Regions from separate parts of the Vibrio sp. R10-SG3-ISO10 genome, predicted to be linked through region 2. Evidence: riboswitches for the same ligand, from Rfam matches in the RefSeq annotation. Region 2 holds a riboswitch; each other region holds the start of a gene.
The links. A riboswitch is a leader RNA that binds a small molecule or an ion and turns the genes downstream of it on or off. The one in region 2 is predicted to bind thiamine pyrophosphate.
Positions count from the first base shown of each region.

Region 1 (4,414 bases), on a different contig from region 2:
GGCAGTGAGGCAGGAACGTCCAACGAGTGCGCATAAGCAGGTACACCCTGAAGCAAATAGAGCGCATCCGATAAACGTACTGCTTCTTGGGGATCGTGGGTAATCAGCACAACGGTTTTGCCCTTGAGTAACGTGGCAGACAAGGATTGCAACTTATGGCGCGTGACGGCATCTAGCGCTGAAAAAGGCTCATCCATTAGCACAACAGGCTTGTCTTGCATCAGTGTACGCGCAAGGGCAACACGCTGACGCATTCCCCCAGATAACTGAGCAGGCATACTATTAACATGGGCAGCTAACCCAACCTGTTCAAGCAACTGAAGTGCTTTGTCATGCTTAACATTTTGCGCACCAAAGTTACGGCTTAACATAACGTTATCTATGACATTTAACCAAGGCAGTAATAGGTCCTGCTGGGCCATGTAGGCAATTTGCTCATGTAAGTCTTGCCCTTGGCTTAGCTTAAGGGTCCCCTTCCATTCCACTTTGCTATCAAGTAAACCCGCTAAATAGCGCAACAACGTGGTTTTACCGCAGCCGCTTCGACCTAGCAGACTTGTCCACTTCCCAGCTGGGATGTGCATATCTAAGCCAGTTAGGGTCGGGGTTGGGCTATCGAGATAGCGAAGCTGTGACGCCTTGAGCTCTATCCCGATCGCTTTAGCGCACATTGGTGTGGCCACAGAAAAAGTGGTTCACTGGGCCATGACCTTGACCCACATCTAACTGATCGGCGTGCGCAATGGCTTGAGAGATATATTGCTTACCAAGATACACCGCTTTATGAAGACGGTTACCTTGAGCAAGGTATGAAGCAATGGCAGAAGAGAGGGTGCAACCTGTACCGTGCGTATTTTTGGTCGCGACACGTTTTGCGCTCAATAACTCACTGCTTTCTTGCTCAATAAGGAGATCATTACTGTTTTGGTCTTTCTCTAAGTGCCCACCTTTAAGCAGCACTGCTTTCGCCCCAAGCGTGCGTAATGACTCGATCATCGCCCCCATTTGCTCTTCATCTTGAGGAACCTCACCACCAATCAGAGCCGCCCCTTCAGGCAGGTTCGGGGTAATAAGATCCGCGAGTGGTAGCAGTTCTTGTTTGAGCGTAGAGATTGCCGATTGTTCTAGTAATAGATCACCGCTTGTTGCAACCATGACAGGATCAACCACGAGATGCTTAGGTTGGTATTGACGTATTTTAGCCGCCACAACCTTGATGATTTCGGCATCAGCCAGCATACCAACCTTAACCGCGACGACATTCAAATCAGTAAATACAGCATCGAGCTGGCTTTCAATATGCGCTAATGGAATCGGGTGAATGGCGGTCACGCCTCGGGTGTTTTGCGAAGTAATGGCTGTAATGACAGAGCACGCGTAACTGCCTGTCGCTGACATCGCTTTAATATCCGCTTGGATGCCTGCGCCGCCACCGCTGTCAGAGCCAGCAATGGTTAATACAATAGGTGTTGTGTCTTGTGAATGTGGCATAGATGCTCCTACTACAAGACGTATAGGAACTCTCGACCACGAAAAGAACGCTCATAAAGAGACTTACTATCGAATGCGAGTACACTAAACCCGAGAAATGGAATTAGTGTGCATAGTTCCCTACGTCAGTGCTAACTGAATCAGGTTCAACGGGTCTCGCTTCGCGATCTCAGCCCTTTCCCTATTGGGTAGGCTCCCCGACTATTTCCGCAGATGATAACAATAAAAGTAAATTTAGTGCATCACTTATTTGGTGCGATGCTACAAAAAACAAACAAAACATTAGCCCGCACATATGGTATTGATTGCTTATCTTTGTAACAGGATAAGTTTCTGAACTATAGTAACTTAGCTCACATGGAATTAAGGAGAGAGCTATGAGCCAGGAGGCACTACTATCTCGACTGAACGAGTTACCGAGAATCCAGAAGGTACTTCAAGAGCTTCTCGATATGGTCAACACAAGTGATGTCGACTTTAAAGAACTAGCGAATAAAATAGCAACGGATCAAGTTCTTAGCGCTAGATTGCTCCGTCTTGCCAATTCAGCTCATTTTGGAGGAAGCAAAAGCGTATCTTCGATAAATGAAGCCTTACTTCGAGTTGGAACAGGCCCCGTGAGAACATTAGTTGTCGCTTCAGTTCTCTCTAGTGCCTTCCCTAGAATTAAAACATTAGATATGGATAAATACTGGGAAGAAACGTTCGAAGTGTCGATTATTGCTAGCAAAATTGCCGTTGAGACAGGCATGGATAGCAATGAAGTTTTCACAACGGGCGTATTACACAACATTGGCGAGTTGATGATTCATACGTTAGTTCCAGAGCAAGCAAAAGCCATTGCAGAAAGAGCCGAAGCGGGTGAAAGTGCCATTGCGGTTCAGGAAGAAATATTAGATATCACAGCACCTACTCTTGGAGCAAAACTAGCCAAAACTTGGCGCTTCCCTGATGACATGGTCGACGCCATTGCAAATTTTGCGGAGCCACGAGATGCCGAGATTTCTCCTAAAATGGCCACCACTCTTCATTTGGCCCGTTCGATTCATCGCGACTGGGATCTGCTCGAAAGCGAAGAAGGCAAAGCTCGCTACCTTACCGAACACCCGGACTCTCGCTTGTTGCATATTTCAGCTGCCTTTGCACCAACAATCGACAAATATCGAGGCAATGGTCGTGACCTCGCCTCCCACTTAAACGCCGCGTAAAACATAAGGTGAGCGTACGGCTCGCCTTTTTTCTATCAGAAACCTCTGTTATCGCATAAACTAATCTCGATAATTTTATGTTATGAGAAAGTACGATGATTAACCCTGTCTGGCTCAAAACCTTCGTTACCCTGCTCGATACAGGCCACTTTACCAAAACTGCTGAGAAGCTGTTTATGACTCAGCCTGGTGTTAGTCAACATATCAAAAAACTCGAGCAAGCTTGCGGCTATCCATTAATTGAAAGGCACAACAAAAGTTTTGAAGTTACGGAAGCTGGCCGTAGTGTTTACCAACATGCGATTCAGCTTGAGCGACAAGAGTCTGAACTGCTTAGCTCTTTAAACATGGAAGACCCTTTTTCAGGTGATGTTTCGCTGTCTTGTTCGGGTTCGCTGGCACTATTGCTCTACCCACATCTACTCAATTTACAATGTAAATACTCGCAGCTCATATCAAGACTAGAGGCCGCACCTCATCACAAAATTGTTGCGGATGTCCTAACTGGTGTGACAGATATTGGGATTGTGACACAAATTCCATCTGATTCTCGCTTTGAATCAGAAGTGTTAGGTAAGGAGCCACTGTGTTTACTATTACCGAAAGCGCATGCAGCCAAAGATTTAAGCCAAGAGAGCTTGAAGGAAATTGGGCTAATCCAACACCCTGATGCGATTCACTACCTTTCGATTTACTTTGCTCAATGCGGGGAGTCTGAACTGGAGAAAATGAATATCGATGATATTCCGGTCACTGGCTACATCAATCAGTTGAGCCAAATCTTGCTGCCTGTTGCCAATGGATTAGGATTTACCGTCTTGCCCAAAAGCGCACTCGATTCGTTTGTCGAGAGCGAACGAATTTCTATCTTCGAGCCAAGTAATGAAGTGGTAGAGACCTTATACTTCTTGACTAAAAAACATCGCCAGCTACCGAAGCGCTTTGAAACTATTAAAAACGAAGTGGTGCAACATTTTCAGCAGTAAAATGTACGTTCGTTAGCCAAAACTGATCGTGGTTTCTAACTCTTCAATCGAAGCGCCACCATTATCGCCAACAAGCACAATCGTCACAGCAAAGCGATTACCGTCTGTCGAACGCAAGAAGAAGGTTTCAATCTTTCTTTCCCCCATCACTAAGTACTGGGTTTTAATGCTATAGACCGAATAATCCCAGTGACCGGACTCGTCAATAACTAAAGAGCCTAATGTGCCAACCTTTGCAGTGACACTCTTAGGGTTGAAACGAATGCGACGACGGTTTTCTCCACTTATCGAGAACATACCGGAGTCAAACAGCAATGGGGAGAAGTCACGCTGTACCATTGATAGTAGGCTCGCATCGCCCGACGGTGCACCAAAAGAGTTCGCCATATGGGTGTTATTGGTCATTTGGTTTAGGTAAGCCATAACGTTCTCCTTAAGATATCTAGACTCAACCAATGTGAGCGTTCATATCTTCTACCAACGCAATGTGCATGCCAAAACAGAAATACTCAACAAGGTGTATATAACTTCGTATTTTCAAATAGATAATATTTCCGCAAAAAATTCGCTATCTGCATTCTCAAAATGGGAAGCAAAACAAGAGTTATAGAGCCAAAATGAAAATATCATTCTCACATTGAATTTCACCGTCTATAACTAAAAGGAGGAGCTCATTGCTCCCCCTGTAATTATTTTGACTGATAGTAAAGATCGTTATTCTATGTCTCG
Region 1 covers NZ_JCBDHG010000022.1:461,201-465,614, reverse strand. Annotated here, with positions in the region: gene AC6R16_RS15590 (ABC transporter ATP-binding protein) at 1-671, opposite strand, end outside; gene thiD (bifunctional hydroxymethylpyrimidine kinase/phosphomethylpyrimidine kinase) at 661-1,491, opposite strand; TPP riboswitch at 1,592-1,701, opposite strand; gene AC6R16_RS15580 (HDOD domain-containing protein) at 1,869-2,699, shown strand; gene AC6R16_RS15575 (LysR family transcriptional regulator) at 2,795-3,685, shown strand; gene AC6R16_RS15570 (VCBS domain-containing protein) at 3,698-4,108, opposite strand; gene AC6R16_RS15565 (VCBS domain-containing protein) at 4,405-4,414, opposite strand, start outside.
Region 1: another riboswitch for thiamine pyrophosphate. It lies ahead of thiD (bifunctional hydroxymethylpyrimidine kinase/phosphomethylpyrimidine kinase); the one in region 2 lies ahead of thiC (phosphomethylpyrimidine synthase ThiC).

Region 2 (4,414 bases):
ATAGAAATGGATGGTGTACCATTCTTAAGTCAGGCACCAATCATGCCGGGTGAAACTTTCGAGTATCGCTTTACCCCACCTGATGCAGGCACCTTCTGGTATCACCCACATATGAATAGCGTCAAGCAACTTGGTATGGGTTTAGTGGGACTGATCATCGTCGAAGAAGCGGTTCCAGTAGAGTTTGATGAAGAACACGAGTTGATGCTTAAGCACTGGCACCTTGATAAACAGGGGCAGTGGAAAGAGTTAATGATCCCTCGTCTTAGCGCGAGAATGGGAACCCCCGGAGAGTGGAGCAGTGTTAATGGTGTACATGAGCCTATGTATCAATTAAAGGAAAATGCCACTACTCGGCTGCGTATCGCTAACGTCGATAATACCATTACCTATCCGATTGCTATTGAAGGGGCGGAAGCATGGGTGATAGCCATCGATGGTAACCCGATTAAAACTCCCTATAAGCTCTCTCAACATAAAATTGGTCCAGGTATGAGGGTTGACCTTGCCTTAAGAGCTCCAAAGCAAGGAGAGTCCGTTTACGTCCGATACATGAAAGGCAGATTTCCGTTTCCTCTGTGTGAGTTTGAAGCGATCAGGTCTGATCTTTCCGATCACAGACCGATCCCTCAACTTCCTCTTAATCCAGTGCCTGATCTTGATTTGGCCAATGCGGAGAAAATTGATTTCGTATTTGAATGGGAAGGAGCAATTTCACCGGTTGGAAAAGATGGTAAGTCAGTTCCTAAGTTTTGGTTAACCAACAAACGGGCTTGGGAAGGGATGTCGAAAGATAATATCCCCGCGCCACTCGCTTCATTGCAATTGGGTAAAACTTATATTTTCTATCTCAAGAATATCACTCAGTATCATCATCCAATTCATATCCATGGTCATACATTCACAGTTTTGGAGCTCAATGGAAAAAAGGTCGAACAGCCTTTCCATACTGACACTGTTTTACTAGGCAAAAACGGTACGGCTATCGCAGCGTTCGTGGCGGATAATCCAGGGCGGTGGATGTATCACTGTCATGTGATCGAGCATATGAAAACCGGACTAATGGGGTATATTGAAGTAAAGTGACTCCTGTAACTTTTAAAATGTTTGCAGTTAGTAATGGCTAAATCTTAATTTATGATCTTCCGTGAGCTTGTATTTTGGCTACAATACACCCAGTCAATCGGAGGAATTATGGGTCAGTTTTCAATATTGGGTTTTATCGCACTCGGTGGTGCATTTGGTGCATGCTCTCGTTATCTTGTTTCTGAGCTTTGTGTTGCACTTCTTGGGCGCGGATTTCCTTACGGTACGCTAGCTGTTAACGTGGTTGGTTCTTTCATTATGGGTTTGCTTATTGCGGCATTTGAAAATGATATGTTAGCCACCGAGCCATGGCGCCAAATTATCGGATTGGGCTTTCTAGGTGCACTCACCACCTTCTCTACGTTCTCTATGGATAATGTGCTTCTAATGCAGCAAGGCGCTTTTTTTAAGATGGGTTTGAATGTGTTGTTGAATGTCTTTTTAAGCATTTCTGCTGCATGGATTGGTTTTCAAATACTCATCAAGAGCTAATGTTGGTTAAAATTTAGCTAATTATTGTTCATCACGGCTTGGTTTACCCAAGCCGTTTTTATATACTGCAATTACTTGTCGGAGTGCCATAAGGCTGAGACCGTTAATTCGGGATCCGTTGAACCTGATCAGATTAAAATCTGCGAAGGGAACAAGAGAAGATATCTACACCAGAGTTCTGTCTGGTTACCTATCAAATAGTCGAATGTTGTTATATACCATTAGTGCACACTAATAAGGTCATAATTCGATTCCTCTTGTCGCATCTTTCCGCCAAGCATTTTTATCCCATTACTTTTTATCTAAGAATAACAAAGCAAGGAAAAATGCTATGTCGAGTCGCAAACAAGCGAGACTGGAAGCAAAACAGTTCATTGATACACTTTCGGTACAGCCGTACCCAAATTCAAGCAAAGTCTATGTAGAGGGTTCACGCCCAGATATTCGTGTGCCTATGCGAGAAATCTCACTCGCGGATAGTCTTATCGGAGGCACAAAAGAAGCGCCTATTTTCGAACCTAATGAGCCTGTACGTGTTTACGATACTTCCGGTGTATACACTGACCCAGAACACACTATTGACCTTTACAGCGGCCTACCAAAGCTAAGAGAAGGGTGGATTGAAGAACGAGCTGATACTGAATTACTCGACGATGTTAGCTCGGTATACACTAAGGAGCGTTTAGAAGACGAGACGCTTGATGAGCTACGTTATGGCAATTTGCCACGAATTAGACGTGCTAAAGATGGTCAGTGTGTCACTCAGCTGCACTATGCGCGCAAGGGTATCGTTACCCCTGAGATGGAATACATCGCCCTACGTGAAAATATGGGTCGCGCTCATTATCGCGATGAGGTGCTGAATCAACAGCATCCTGGTCAAAGCTTCGGGGCCAACTTACCCAAAGACATTACTGCAGAATTTGTTCGTAAAGAAGTCGCAGAAGGTCGAGCGATTATCCCTTCCAATATTAACCACCCAGAATCTGAACCAATGATTATTGGGCGTAACTTCTTAGTTAAAGTAAACGCTAATATCGGTAATTCATCAGTGACATCTTCAATTGAGGAAGAGGTTGAGAAGCTCGTATGGGCGACTCGCTGGGGTGGCGATACTGTTATGGATCTGTCTACTGGGCGTAATATTCACGAAACTCGTGAGTGGATTCTACGTAACAGTCCGGTGCCGATCGGTACTGTGCCAATGTACCAAGCGCTTGAAAAAGTGAACGGCATTGCGGAAAACCTCAACTGGGAAGTGATGCGCGATACTCTGATTGAGCAAGCAGAGCAGGGCGTCGATTACTTCACTATTCACGCAGGGTTATTGCTTCGCTATGTGCCTATGACGGCAAAACGTGTCACTGGCATTGTTTCTCGTGGTGGTTCTATTATCGCGAAATGGTGTTTAGCACATCATCAGGAAAGCTTCCTATATACTCACTTCCGCGAGATTTGTGAAATTTGTGCCAAGTATGACGTGGCGCTTTCTCTTGGTGATGGCTTGCGTCCTGGCTCAGTAGCCGATGCGAACGATGAAGCGCAGTTTGCTGAGCTTCGTACTCTAGGTGAGCTAACCAAGATTGCTTGGGAATATGACGTTCAGGTCATTATTGAAGGTCCAGGCCATATTCCGATGCATATGATCAAAGAGAACATGGAAGAGCAGCTAGAGCACTGCCATGAAGCGCCGTTTTATACCCTTGGCCCACTGACGACCGATGTTGCGCCGGGCTATGATCATATCACTTCAGGTATTGGTGCCGCGATGATTGGTTGGTATGGCTGTGCGATGCTTTGTTACGTTACGCCAAAAGAGCACCTTGGCTTACCGAACAAAGAAGACGTTAAGGTAGGTATGATCACCTATAAGCTCGCAGCACATGCGGCCGACTTAGCCAAAGGTCACCCCGGTGCTCAAGTCCGTGATAATGCACTTTCTAAAGCGCGTTTTGAATTCCGTTGGGAAGACCAATTTAACCTTTCGCTAGACCCTGATACTGCACGAGCTTACCACGATGAAACTCTACCTCAAGAGTCTGGAAAGGTCGCACACTTCTGCTCTATGTGTGGACCTAAGTTCTGTTCAATGAAGATCTCACAAGAGGTTCGCGAGTACGCGAAGGATACTGAACAAGTAGCGGCGGACCAAGCTATCTCGATCAAAATGCTCGACGATCCACTCGAAGGTATGCGCCAAAAATCGCAAGAGTTCCGAGAGACAGGTTCTGAGCTATACCACCCAGCAGTTCATGCAGAGGTAAGTGACTAATGAGCAAAATCCTAATTCCGTCATCATTGATTGAGCTAACAGGCTTAGTTCAGCAATGTTTGTTGTTGGCGAAAGAACAGGGTTTTTGCATCGAAGAGGTTGAGTTGGGTGTAAGCCCAACTCAGTCTGTTAAGCTTGTTCGTGACCAACAGATTACACATATCGCTACCGATCTCATTGATGGGTACGACTTTGAGTCAGATGACACATTTGCACTTTATTATCGCTCAGGCTTGTCGGTAGAAGCCTGTGCAGAGCAACCATCTAATGCGATTTATATTGGCATTGCTGATGGTTTGGCTTGTGATAAAAAGGATGAAGTGCTTCAGCTCGATGTCTGGCGTCATCCCATTAACGATGAAGTGAGAGCACTTTCCCTTAAGTCTAAACTCAATTCTGTATTTGAGCCTGAGTATCACTTTGCTTGGATAGTCGTGTTGTCCGTACTCGATTTTCCTATCGAAGATGCGTTAACACTCGCACGAGGAATGACAACTCAACAAGCGAATGTTTCACGTGAAACAGTGTTGAATGAGAAATTATTGACTCAGTGGGTTGAGAATT
Region 2 covers NZ_JCBDHG010000016.1:98,900-103,313, reverse strand. Annotated here, with positions in the region: gene AC6R16_RS08060 (multicopper oxidase domain-containing protein) at 1-1,086, shown strand, start outside; gene crcB (fluoride efflux transporter CrcB) at 1,195-1,578, shown strand; TPP riboswitch at 1,648-1,746, shown strand; gene thiC (phosphomethylpyrimidine synthase ThiC) at 1,910-3,850, shown strand; gene AC6R16_RS08045 (thiamine phosphate synthase) at 3,850-4,414, shown strand, end outside.

Region 3 (4,414 bases), on a different contig from region 2:
AGCGACTCTTTGGTTTTTAGCGTTTGAAGATTAGTTTTCTTCGCGATTTAGCTCTAAAAACTCTTCGACTTGCTTAACCATGTTTTTCGAACCTACAAAGAACGGCACGCGTTGGTGTAGCTCTGTCGGCTTAATGTCCATAATACGCTGAACACCATCAGATGCGACTCCACCTGCTTGTTCGATGATATAAGCCATAGGGTTACACTCGTAAAGTAGGCGCAGTTTACCATTTGGATGGCTTTGCGTACTTGGGTAGAGATAGATACCACCTTTCAATAGGTTACGGTGAAAGTCTGCCACCAAAGAGCCAATGTAACGCGAAGTGTAAGGGCGGTTTTCACTCGGTGCATTTTCCTGGCAGTACTTGATGTACTTCTTAACACCCATAGGGAAACGAATGTAGTTGCCTTCGTTGATCGAGTAGATGCTACCGTCTTCTGGAATCATCATGTTTTCATGCGACAAGCAGAAAGTGCCTAGTGAAGGGTCGTAAGTGAAGCCGTTAACACCATTACCTGTTGTGTACACCAACATGGTTGATGAGCCGTAAATGACATAGCCTGCTGCAACTTGCTTGTGACCAGGTTGAAGAAAATCTTCTTCTGTTGGCGGGGTACCGATTGGTGATACACGGCGATAGATGGAGAAAATTGTACCAACAGAAACGTTAACATCGATATTCGATGACCCATCCAATGGGTCCATTAACACAACGTATTTTGCGTTCTTGTTCAATTCTTTATTAAACGCTACCGCCTCGTCTTCTTCTTCACTGGCAACACCACACACTTGATCTCGGGCTTCAAGAGCGGCCTTAAATTTGTCGTTCGCGTAGACATCAAGCTTTTGCTGATCTTCGCCTTGAACGTTTGCAGTACCAACTGCACCAGTAATATCACCTAAACCAGCTGCGTTAATTTCACGGTTAACAATTTTTGCAGCAAGGCGAATTGAAGAGAGTAGGGATGATAGATCACCGCTAGCGTGGGGGAAGTCCGCTTGTTTTTCAACAATGAACTCGCCAAGGGTGCGCATTCCAGACATGGTTTTTCCTTTAAAAGTCGCTCATAGATAGGGGGAATGGGATGTCTCGTTCTCTAACGGAGCTTTTATGACTACCCGAGATAAGTGTAAAAGTTAGATCTTTTTATTGGTAATGAACTAACTGTCTTAGATCTCAAATTTTTTAGTAAACTTTCAACAGTTTTCACAGCGATGGGAGATGAGTTAGTGAGCAAAGCGTAATCAGTGAGTCAATTCTCTTTATTAAGGTGGCTAAAGTAGTTCGCTTTTTGCCATATTGTCGCCATAATGAGGACAATATTTTCCGCTTAGAACAAGGCTTTTCTATGCATATTCATATCCTGGGGATCTGTGGCACTTTTATGGGTGGTGCAGCTGTATTAGCACGTCAATTGGGGCATAAAGTCACAGGGTGTGATGCCAATGTTTATCCACCAATGAGTACTCTACTCGAATCTCAAGGTATTGAAATTATAGAAGGCTTTGACCCGTCGCAACTCGAACCAGCACCTGATTTAGTTGTGATTGGTAATGCGATGAGCCGCGGCAATCCATGTGTCGAGTATGTGCTGAATCATAACTTGCGTTACACCTCTGGTCCTCAGTGGCTGCAAGAGTTCTTACTTCATGACCGTTGGGTATTAGCGGTATCTGGTACTCATGGAAAAACCACAACGTCTAGTATGTTGGCGTGGATCTTAGAAGACTGTGGCTATAAGCCGGGTTTCTTGGTTGGTGGTGTTTTGGGTAACTTCGGAATTTCAGCTCGTCTTGGTGAAAGCATGTTTTTTGTTGTTGAAGCAGACGAATATGATAGTGCTTTTTTCGATAAGCGTTCTAAGTTTGTGCACTATCATCCACGCACCTTAGTTATGAACAACCTAGAGTTTGATCATGCCGATATCTTTGACGATCTTGAAGCGATAAAACGTCAGTTTCATCATCTTGTTCGCACAGTGCCGGGCAATGGGCGTGTTTTTGCACCGAAACAAGATAGTGCTCTACAAGATGTGCTTGAGCGCGGCTGTTGGAGCGAAACTGAGTTTAGTGGTGAGCAAGGTGACTGGCAGGCGGAGAAAATAAATATTGATGGCTCGCAGTTCAACGTATTGTTCCAAGGCGAGCAAGTAGGTAGCGTGAACTGGAATCTAGTTGGTGATCACAATGTAGATAATGCTTTGATGGCGATAGCCGCAGCGCGCCATGTTGGCGTTACCCCAGACTTAGCCTGTGAATCTTTAGCCAAATTTATCAATACCAAACGCCGCTTGGAGATCAAAGGTGAGGTCAATGGCATCACGGTTTACGACGATTTTGCCCATCATCCGACCGCGATTGAACTGACGCTCGGTGGATTACGTAATAAGGTCGGCGATAGCAAAATTATCGCGGTACTCGAACCACGCAGCGCTACAATGAAGCGAGGTGTTCACAAGGATACGTTGGCCGCTTCGTTACAAAAAGCCGATCAGGTGTTTTTATATCAACCCGACTCGATTGATTGGTCGGTGGAAGATATTGCAGCTCAATGTGATCAACCTGCGCAAACCTCAGATAATGTCGATGAGCTAGTGGAGCAAATTGTTGCTAGTGCTAGTTCGGGTGACCAGATTTTGGTTATGAGCAATGGCGGGTTCGAAGGTATTCACAATAAGCTTCTGGCAAAGCTAGAGCAATAGTGTAGTTTTTTTATATGATTAAACAACAAAAAGCCATCACCTTAGCCTTTACCGGTGCCTCTGGTGCTCCTTATGGTTTACGCCTATTAGAGCGCCTTCTGGCTGCTGATTATCAAGTTTATCTGCTTGTTTCATCCGCTGCGAGAGTGGTGCTTGCAACTGAACATGACCTTAAACTGCCAGCTAATCCTGATTCGGCTAAGCAAACTTTGGTTGAGCATCTCAATTGCGACCCAGACAAGCTGATTGTATGCGGTAAAGATGACTGGTTCTCTCCGGTGGCATCTGGCTCTGCTGCGCCGAAACAGATGGTCGTCTGTCCTTGCTCAGCAGGCAGCGTTGCGGCGATTGCGCACGGTATGTCTGATAACCTGATTGAACGTGCCGCAGACGTGGTGATGAAAGAGCGTGGTCAACTACTGTTGGTGGTTCGCGAGACGCCATTCTCTACCCTGCATCTCGAGAACATGCACAAGCTGTCACAAATGGGCGTGACCATCATGCCTGCTGCACCAGGTTTTTATCATCAACCGAAATCGATTGATGATCTGGTTGATTTTATGGTCGCGCGTATTCTCGACCACCTAGGAGTAGATCAAGGATTGGTTCCTCGCTGGGGCTATGACTCCCGTCAGAGCTGATATGTGAACGGCGCTAGCTATTGAGTCACATAACTATTACAATTCGACCGTTACTCATCGGGGAGCTATTGACCTAACTTATGTTAGCGTCAGCTGAGATCGAGCCATCGCTTGGGACCCGTGTACCTGAACCAGATAATGCTGGCGTAGGAATTGAGTTTGGATTTGAACTCCGCTTCTCAAACCTGTGCCGCTCAAACAAGGAGAGAGCGAGCAGTGAAAAACACTCTAAGCACCATTTCAATAAGTTCCCTTGCGTTAGCAGTGCTAGCGACAGTTCCAGCGACAGCCGCAGAAAACAGTTTAACTGTCTATACCTACGACTCTTTTGCCGCCGATTGGGGCCCAGGTCCAATCGTAGAAAAAGCATTTGAAGCGCATTGTGGTTGTGATGTTAATTTCGTCGCATTGGATGATGGTGTCTCTATCCTTAACCGTCTGCGTTTAGAAGGCGATAACAGCAAAGCGGATATTATTTTAGGCTTAGACAACAACCTGATGGCGGAAGCGAAAAAAACAGGTTTGTTGGCTGAACATAGCGTAGACACCAGCAAGGTTGCTTTGCCAAATGGCTGGGCGGACAAAACCTTCGTCCCTTATGATTTCGGTTACTTTGCTTTTGTTTACAACAAAGAGAAGCTAGCTAACCCACCAAAAAGCTTAAAAGAACTGGTGGAATCACGCGATGATCTGAAAGTGATCTATCAAGATCCACGCACTTCAACACCAGGGCAAGGTCTGATGCTGTGGATGAAGTCTGTTTACGGCGATGATGTGACTCAGGCTTGGCAAAATCTTGCCAAGAAAACCGTAACCGTCACTAAAGGTTGGTCTGAAGCGTATTCAATGTTCCTCGAAGGTGAGTCTGATCTGGTTCTCTCTTACACCACATCTCCTGCTTATCACTTGATTGCCGAAAGTGACAACAAGTATGCCGCCGCTGATTTTGCCGAAGGTCACTACACTCAAGTGGAAGTGGCTGCGAAAGTAAAAGCGTCTAAAAATCAAAAGCTAGCAGATGAGTTCATGAACTTTATTCTAAGTGATGAGTTCCAATCAGCAATGCCA
Region 3 covers NZ_JCBDHG010000023.1:112,513-116,926, reverse strand. Annotated here, with positions in the region: gene fbp (class 1 fructose-bisphosphatase) at 31-1,047, opposite strand; gene mpl (UDP-N-acetylmuramate:L-alanyl-gamma-D-glutamyl-meso-diaminopimelate ligase) at 1,353-2,705, shown strand; gene AC6R16_RS18800 (flavin prenyltransferase UbiX) at 2,720-3,346, shown strand; TPP riboswitch at 3,395-3,516, shown strand; gene thiB (thiamine ABC transporter substrate binding subunit) at 3,584-4,414, shown strand, end outside.
Region 3: another riboswitch for thiamine pyrophosphate. It lies ahead of thiB (thiamine ABC transporter substrate binding subunit); the one in region 2 lies ahead of thiC (phosphomethylpyrimidine synthase ThiC).